DNA from 4 places in the Pantoea trifolii genome. Region 2 is predicted to be linked to each of the others. Evidence: predicted binding sites of a transcription regulator. Region 2 holds the regulator's gene; each other region holds the start of a gene.

Region 1 (2,206 bases), 190 kb from region 2:
TTCGAGAGAAAATAACTGGCTCATCACTGCTCCTTAAAAAGTTAACTGAACTTTAGCGGCACGGTTTTTATCGCCGGCAAACTGCAGCGCGGCATCAATATCCTGCAAGGCGAACTCACCACTGAACAGCGGCAACGGATTCACCACGCCAGTAGCTAGCCATTCGACGGCGGTGTTGAATTCATGGGTAAAGCGGAAGGAACCGACCAGATTTATCTCTTTGGCAATCAGCGCCATGATTGGGAAATTGGGGATGGTGCCGCCCATACCAACCTGCACCAGCGTGCCTTTGGCGCACACCACATCAAGGCAGCGCTGCAGCGAAGAAGGATGACCAGAGGCTTCAAACGCCACATCGAAATAGCCTTTGTCGGCGAGGTATGGCGCGAAATCGCCCTCTGCGGCATGAATCACGTCGGTTGCGCCCATTTGCTGCGCCATCTCCAGTGAACGCTCGCTGATATCGCTGCACACAATGGAGGCGGCGCCACGCGCTTTTGCCGCCGCCGCAATCAGGCAGCCAATCGGACCCACGCCCGAAATGAACACGTGCTTGCCAGTGAGATCGCCCGCCTGCTGCGTGGCGTGAATGCAAACCGCCAGCGGCTCAGCAAATACCATGACCGTTTCGTCGGCATCCTGCGGGAACGGCACACATTGCGCGCTATCGACCACTTTATATTGAGTAAAACCGCCATCAACGTGCGGCACATACATGGCGCTGCCGAAGAAACGCATGGTGGTGCACTGATTTTCCTGATCGCGCTGGCAATATTTGCAGGTGCCGCAGGGCTTTGAGGGATTTACCGCGATTTTTTGCTCGGGTTTGAGATTCGGGTCATCGCTCTCAACCACGTAGCCAATCACTTCATGGCCAAGAATCATCGGCATTTTGATCTCAAAACTGCCGACCTTACCTTCCTGATAGTAATGCAGATCGGAGCCACAAATGCCGCCACGCGTGATGCGCACCAACGTACCTTTGCCGTCCCATTTCACCTGCTGCTGTGCAACGCTGACTTGTTTTTTTCCAGTGATCATGCCGGATTGCGTTTCGATATTCATAACGTCCCCATAAGTGCTGTAGCAATGGGCGCCATCAGACCGGGTTACGCAGCTTTAAACTGTGATGAAGATCACCTAAAGACATGTTACGGAAAGGTGTTACCTGGAACGTGAAGTATGCAATGCAGAGGAGGCTACTGGCGGCCGTATGTGGCCGCCTGTGAAGAAAATTAATAGCCTGACATCAGGTCGTGGCTGTATTTGAACAGCTCAGAATCGGAGCGCAAACCGAGTTTTTTCAGCGCCGATTGTTTTTGTCCGCTCACCGTTTTACGGCTGCGCTTAAACTTCACGGCAATTTGCGACACGCTTAAACCATCGAGAAAACAACGCACCACTTCCACTTCGCGCGGGCTGAGGGTTTTCACCTTCTCATACATGTTGCCTTTGCTGCTGAAATCAAGGCTTTCATCCAGTGACTCTTCACTCATGACATAGAGATTTTCCACTTCATAGGCGACTTCTTTTGACAGGAACAAACGTCCTTGTGCCACCTGACGAATAGCGTGTGTGATCTCTTGCATGTTGTGGCTCTTACCAATGAAGCCTTTTACACCCGCGCTCAGCACCATTTTGACGATGGCAGGGCTCTCCATTGAAGAAGAGATCAGAATTTTTTGCTGCGGATAGTGATTACGCAGTTGCTTCACCAACGCCAAACCATCCAGTTCACGCTCGCCCAGCAGGAAATCCAGTACCAGCACATCAACCACGGTACTCCTTAGCTGATTAAATAATTCATTACTTGAAGCCCAGGTTCCCACCAAATGAATATCGGACTCATGTTTTAAACACAACTCGAAAACGGTACGGACCATTGGGTGATCATCAAGGACAGCCACACGCACTTGTTTATTATGTGCATATACCATTTATTTATTCCTTTATTACAGCATTAACTTTGTCCAATTCTGACCACCACAACTGCTTCAATAAATAAATGGTATCGATTACAGCAGTCGTGAAAGAGTAGTATTCACAACATCAGAATTTTAAATTGATAGAGTCACCCTAACAGCGGCCATTTTTATATGCCTCTTTAGGTTTATATTTTATCGTGATAAATTTTTACTTGCCTGCTCACGTAAAAGTGGGAAAAGTCTGACTTAACTCCTTAACAAGACCACATAAGAATTGTCTT
Region 2 (2,206 bases):
CTCGACGAAAGCTTCGTGGTGATTCATTTCCGTGGCCTGGAAGGCATCGCGTTCCCCTATCTGCTGGCGATGATTCAGGGATCGTTTATTTCCCACATCAATACGCTGGTGGTGCCGGGCGGCAAAATGGGATTGGCGATGGAGCTGATTATGCTGCCGCTGGTACAGCGACTGATTGAAGGGAAGCGGATTGAATAGGTTTGGTGCGGGCGGTGAAAAGGGAGGCATGAATGCCTCCCCTTCGACCGATTACAACTCGACAACCTCATAGCTGTGGGTAATTTCCACGCCTTTACCCAGCATGATCGCCACCGAGCAATATTTTTCCGCCGACAGATCAACCGCGCGCGCAACCGCTTTATCGCTCAATGCTTTGCCGCTGACAATAAAATGCAGGTTGATAGTGGTAAAAATGCGTGGCGCTTCTTCACGGCGTTCTGAGGTGAGTTTCACTTCGCAATCGGCCACATCGCTGCGCCCTTTTTGCAGGATCGAAACCACATCAATGGCGCTACAGCCGCCTGCGGCCATCAGCACCATCTCCATTGGACTTGGCGCTTTGTCACCGGAATTACCGTCCATTAATACCTGATGGCCAGATGAGGATTCTCCGAGAAAGGTAAGACCTTCCACCCATTTCACTCGTGCCTGCATTATTCTCTCTCCTGAAGCGGCGGTTTTGCCGCCAGAGTACGCTTTCACCTGACAAACAGCAATCCAGAGTAATCCCCCTTGTGCTGAAGCGAGACAACACAAGACAGCTCGCAAAAGCTGTGCTACAAACAGTGCTGAAAATATTTTCGTCATCACAGACGAAGGCCGGAAGAATCAAAAGCGTAGCTTAAGAGTCCACCCGGAATAATTTTTCCTTTACTGGAAACGCTCGACGATTAAACCGCCTGACAGGGAAAAATGCCCCCTGTGTTTTGGGCACGATTACAACAGAGGATAATAGCGAATGGTTCTCGGCAAACCGCAAACAGACCCTACACTCGAATGGTTCCTGTCCCATTGCCATATTCACAAATATCCATCCAAAAGCACGCTCATCCATCAGGGTGAGAAAGCGGAAACGCTGTACTACATCGTAAAAGGTTCCGTAGCGGTACTGATTAAAGATGAAGAAGGCAAAGAGATGATTCTCTCCTACCTCAATCAGGGAGATTTCATCGGCGAACTCGGTCTTTTCGAAGAAGGCCAGGAACGTAGTGCCTGGGTACGTGCGAAGTCTGCCTGCGAAGTGGCTGAAATTTCATACAAAAAATTCCGTCAGCTGATTCAGGTAAACCCGGATATTTTAATGCGACTTTCGTCGCAAATGGCGCGTCGTCTGCAAGTCACATCTGAGAAAGTGGGCAACCTTGCCTTCCTCGATGTCACCGGACGTATCGCGCAAACGCTGCTAAATCTGGCCAAACAACCAGATGCGATGACTCACCCAGACGGGATGCAAATCAAAATCACCCGTCAGGAGATTGGTCAGATCGTGGGCTGCTCACGCGAAACCGTGGGTCGTATCCTGAAAATGCTGGAAGATCAGAACCTGATCTCCGCACACGGTAAAACCATCGTCGTTTACGGCACCCGCTAATTTCTTCTCACCCACGGCGTGATGGCAACATCGCGCCGTTTCTATTTGCGATGAGCTGATGTGGCGTCGAATCATCTATCATCCCGAAGTTAACTACGCGCTGCGGCAAACGCTGGTGCTGTGCCTGCCTGTGGCTCTCGGCTGGCTGTTTGGCGATCTGCAAAAAGGTCTGCTGTTCTCATTAGTGCCGGCCTGCTGCAACATGGCGGGTCTGGATACGCCGCACAAACGCTTCTTCAAACGCCTGATTGTGGGGGGTTCGCTGTTTGCCACCGGCAGTTTCCTGATGCAAATCCTCACCGCTTATCAGGTTCCGCTGCCGCTGATTTTGCTGGCGTTGCCGCTGCTGATTGGCGTGACCGGCGAAATCGGCCCGCTGCATGCACGATTGCTGCCCGCGACTTTGATTGCCGCTATTTTCACGCTCAGCCTGGTTGGACGCATGCCGATGTGGGTGCCGCCGCTGCTCTACATTGGCGGCACGCTATGGTACGGCTTATTCAACTGGTTCTGGTTCTGGCTGTGGAAAGAGCAGCCGATGCGCGAGTCGCTCAGCCTGCTGTTCCGCGAGCTGGCGGATTACTGCGATGCCAAATACACCTTACTGACGCAGCT
Region 3 (2,206 bases), 450 kb from region 2:
AATACGTGCATCTGACGTCACTTTCCCTTCTTTCACTGGCACGTTGAGATCGGCACGGATCAGAACGCGTTTACCAGCAAGATCCAGATCGGTCATCTTAATTACAGACATGGTGAACCCTCTCGTTGATTCTCATAAGTTTTGCCAGACGCAGTCCGCGTCTTACCTGAAACCGCTTGCGGCCATTGCTAACGTGGTGTCGATCATGCGGTTAGCAAAGCCCCATTCGTTGTCACACCAAACCAGCGTTTTGATAAGGTGATGACCACTGACCCGCGTTTGCGTGCCATCGACTATGGCACTGTGCGGATCATGGTTAAAATCTACTGAGACTAACGGTAATTCCGTATAGTCAACTATACCACGAAACGCCCCTTCTGACGCATTTCGCAACAAGGCATTAACCTCGCAGGCCTTCACCGCTTCGCGCACCGAGACGCTCAAATCAATGGCTGTCACGTTGATGGTGGGCACGCGCACCGCAATCGCCTCAAAGCGATCGTTAAATTTCGGAAAAATACGGGTAATGCCAGCAGCAAGACGCGTATCTACCGGAATGATCGATTGGCTGGCGGCGCGGGTACGACGCAGATCGCTGTGGTAGGCGTCAATCACCTGCTGATCGTGCATCGCCGAGTGAATGGTAGTCACGGTGCCCGACTCAATGCCAAAGGCGTCATCCAGCAACTTGATCACCGGAATAATGCAGTTGGTGGTACAGGATGCGTTGGAGACAATGCGGTCAGTTTGTTTAAGAGCTTGTTCGTTAACACCGAATACGACAGTAGCATCGAGATCGTTACCGCCCGGATGCGAGAACAACACTTTCTTCGCACCTGCTGCCAGATGGGCTTCGCCATCAGCGCGGCTGCCGTACACGCCGGTGCAATCCAGCACGATATCCACATTCAGTTCGCGCCACGGCAACACATCGATTTCCGCCTGATGCAGGATGCGAATGGTGTCGTCGCCAACAAACAGCTGATCGCGCTCCTGGCGCACATCAAAGGCAAAACGGCCGTGGCTGGTGTCGTACTTCAGCAGATGCGCCATCCCGGCGGCATCGGCCAGCTCGTTAATGGCGACCACGGTGATCTCAGCCCGGCGACCGGTTTCATACAGAGCGCGCAACACGTTACGCCCGATACGACCAAAACCATTTATTGCTACGCGAACGGTCATTTCTACCTTCAACAACACCCGAAAAAACGTGCCGATTAGCCTGAGCGTTTCACACCGTTTTGTACAGGGAATTATTGCCTGCTCTCACCGGCAAGATGCACGTTTTCGCTGGCGACTGAAACGGTTCAGCTAGAGTAATGCAAGAGAGGAATAACGGGAATGATTGCGATCAAGTGAGTGGCGGAATATTGGATCTACGTCACAATTTTTGCACTGCGGAATTATTACTACAGGAATAATTGAACCGTTTCAGGTTGGAGGTGGTGAATCAATAAGGGCGCCCCAGCTGGGACGCCCTTTATACCCGCTGTGTAGGGTCGCCATTTATGGCGACCTCAAATCACAGAATCGATTTCGCCGTTTTAACCACGTTCTCAACGGTGAAACCAAACTCTTTGAACAGCTGATCCGCAGGCGCTGACTCACCGAAGGTGGTCATGCCGACGATCGCCCCGTTCAGGCCGGTGTATTTGAACCAGTAATCCGCGATACCCGCTTCAATCGCCACGCGTGCGGCAACTGCTTTCGGCAGCACGGATTCACGGTACGCCGCGTCCTGCTTGTCGAAGGCGTCGGTGGATGGCATAGAAACCACGCGCACCTTGCGTCCTTCCGCCGTCAGCTGCTCATAAGCAGCCACTGCCAGCTCCACTTCTGAACCGGTAGCGATCAGGATCAGCTCTGGTGTGCCTTCACTGTCCTTCAGCACGTAACCACCACGCGCCACGTTCGCCAGCTGCTCAGCGCTGCGATCCTGCTGCGCCAGGTTCTGACGCGAGAAGATCAGCGCCGACGGGCCGTCAACACGTTCAATGGCATATTTCCACGCCACCGCTGACTCAACCTGGTCGCACGGGCGCCACAGGCTCATGTTTGGCGTCACGCGCAGGCTGGCCATCTGCTCAACCGGCTGGTGCGTCGGGCCATCTTCGCCCAGACCAATCGAGTCGTGGGTGTAGACCATGATCTGACGGATTTTCATCAGCGCGGCCATACGTGCGGCGTTGCGCGCGTACTCGACGAA
Region 4 (2,206 bases), 3.4 Mb from region 2:
ATAGAAGTGCAGCGCCGACACCGCCACGCCGCTGCGCTTCGCCACTTCACCCGGCGTTAAAACCGGCTTCGGGTAATTGCGTTCTTTTTTCATTTAGGGCCTTTACCTCAAGTTAACTTGAGGAATTATACTCGCACCCCAGCAAAACTTCGAATTTCTCACCAGGCAAAAAACATCAGAAGGATGAGGCTATGATGCAACAGGAAATCATTCATTCGCTGTCCAACTGGATCGATCAGAATCTGGATAAAGCGCTGTCTATTGATGAAGTCGCGGCAAAATCAGGTTACTCAAAATGGCACCTGCAGCGTATGTTCCGTGCCGTCACGAAACAAACGCTGGGTGGCTATATTCGCGAACGTCGTCTGACGCTGGCCGCTGAAGCGCTGCGCCAAACTCAGCGTCCGGTGTTCGATATCGCGATGCAATACGGTTATGACTCGCAGCAGACTTTCTCGCGCGTGTTCCGCCGTCAGTTCTCACAAACGCCTACCGCTTATCGTCACACCATGCGTCGCCAGGCGATGATTCAGCGTCCACGCTTGCTCAGTTTTGACTGTGCAGACAACAACATGACCAGTTTTGCCCAGCGTACAACCGGCGAGTGCTGCCCGGTTAGCTAACCTTTACTGCGCGCCCCTTGCGGGCGCACCTCACTTTTCCTGCCTGCTTCAGCCTCCAGTTCGATAAAAATCTTCCTACCATACCAGGTATAAATTTTGTTCAAAATTTAAAATCGAGTGATATAATGTGAGCCAAGTCACACTTTCCTGTATTCAGTAAGACGGCCTGAAGGACTTCCCTGACCTTCCTTCTTCGCCGCCAGTGATGTCGATTGAATGTCGGGGATATCACTGATTCTAAGAGGTTTTTGCAGATGGCCACCTTAACCACCAGTTTAATTGTTATGCGCTGGGAACTCCTGAGTGCGGTAATGATGTTCTTCGCCAGCACCATGAAAATTCGACTGCGTCAGAACAGTCATCACGTGATGGCGCTGCTGTGCGGTGGTATTGGCGTGGGCATGTCTTGCTGGTTTGTCACCGGCCTGCTCGGTATCACGCTGAGCATGGAGAATCTGCATAACTTCATGGAAATCTCCAAAAACGCCTTTATTGAAGTGATGAGCCAGACGCCAACCGATTGGCCAATGCCTTAATCGCCGCCAATAAAAAACCCCGCCGAAGCGGGGTTTTTTATTTTGCTGTGTGATACTTAAATTTTCTTCAATACGGCAGGAATGGTTACTTCCGTCACCGTGATGCCCGGTATCTTCGTACCGCGACGATCCTGAATCCACATATCACCCATCATCTGATTGAGCCCTCGATCCAGACCGGTCACCAAACCCGCGCCTGGCGTAAAGGTCAACTCGCCGAAGTAGATCTGTTCTTTATCGATGTACCAATCCACGCGCACATAATCGAAATCACTCGCCAGCTTTTTACTCAACGCCAACGCGTGCTGCAACGAGGCCATTTGCGGCGTCACGTCCAGACCGGTATCACGAATTTTATGATACGCCTCGTTGAGGTTGTTGACGTAAAAGTTCATCGACAACAGCGGATTGCAGCGGTTGTAGATTACCTGCAACACATACTCAAAGCTGCCGTCGCGCTTGTTGAACATGTGGAACTTGTAGTCAATCGGCGCCGATTTACCATCGCCAATGTACTGCTCCACCAGAATGCGCGGCTTGATGTAGCGATAGTGAATCTCGCGCGCTTCGTTGGCGAAATCGGTCTTCAGCCAGCGATGGCAGTCGCTAATAATCTGCTGCTTCTTCAGCGCATCCGGCTCTTCCAGCAAAATCTCTACCATGTTAGAGGCGTGATTCGGCTTGATAACGGTATTTTTCCAGCTCGGCAGCGTGTGCAAAGAGCTGGGATCGCTGGTCTCGTACACCAGCGGGATCAGGTATTCGCTGCCCACTTTCTCGGCGATATATTCGCGCACCGAATATTTGTCCGACAGACGACCATACATCTGATAATCGCCATGGATGAATTTGCGGTACAGCACCTTCTCGTTAAACACTTTCGGCTCACGCAAATTGGGCAGTTTGCGGAACTTATGAAAATAGTAGATACGATCCTGGTATGCCCAGGGCATCTTCTTGATGAAGTACTGCACGCTTCTTCTGAGTTCATCTTTCAACTTGAGCATATCTGACCTCATTTGTAGGTTTTGTAGTTGAGTGAGGAAA

The links. The regulator CRP, encoded in region 2, controls carbon source genes, mostly activating them, when cyclic AMP is high. The targets are predictions, from matches to a motif close to ATGTGANNNNNNTCACAT.
Region 1: idnD (L-idonate 5-dehydrogenase) is a predicted target of CRP. The motif match lies at 1,125-1,142, and genes of this name have one in related genera.
Region 3: epd (erythrose-4-phosphate dehydrogenase) is a predicted target of CRP. The motif match lies at 1,370-1,387, and genes of this name have one in related genera.
Region 4: NQH49_RS01805 (YjcB family protein) is a predicted target of CRP. The motif match lies at 749-766, and genes of this name have one in related genera.

The regions. Positions count from the first base shown of each region.
Region 1 is NZ_JANIET010000001.1:3,652,652-3,654,857, forward strand. Features, by position in the region: gene idnO (gluconate 5-dehydrogenase) at 1-24, opposite strand, end outside; gene idnD (L-idonate 5-dehydrogenase) at 34-1,065, opposite strand; gene NQH49_RS16890 (response regulator) at 1,236-1,937, opposite strand.
Region 2 is NZ_JANIET010000001.1:3,839,245-3,841,450, forward strand. Features, by position in the region: gene NQH49_RS17900 (phosphoribulokinase) at 1-198, shown strand, start outside; gene NQH49_RS17905 (OsmC family protein) at 250-654, opposite strand; gene crp (cAMP-activated global transcriptional regulator CRP) at 959-1,591, shown strand; gene NQH49_RS17915 (YccS/YhfK family putative transporter) at 1,650-2,206, shown strand, end outside.
Region 3 is NZ_JANIET010000001.1:3,384,615-3,386,820, forward strand. Features, by position in the region: gene pgk (phosphoglycerate kinase) at 1-111, opposite strand, end outside; gene epd (erythrose-4-phosphate dehydrogenase) at 163-1,182, opposite strand; gene tkt (transketolase) at 1,523-2,206, opposite strand, start outside.
Region 4 is NZ_JANIET010000001.1:404,541-406,746, reverse strand. Features, by position in the region: gene soxR (redox-sensitive transcriptional activator SoxR) at 1-93, opposite strand, end outside; gene soxS (superoxide response transcriptional regulator SoxS) at 192-623, shown strand; gene NQH49_RS01805 (YjcB family protein) at 878-1,159, shown strand; gene NQH49_RS01800 (ATP-grasp fold amidoligase family protein) at 1,216-2,166, opposite strand; gene NQH49_RS01795 (oligosaccharide flippase family protein) at 2,175-2,206, opposite strand, start outside.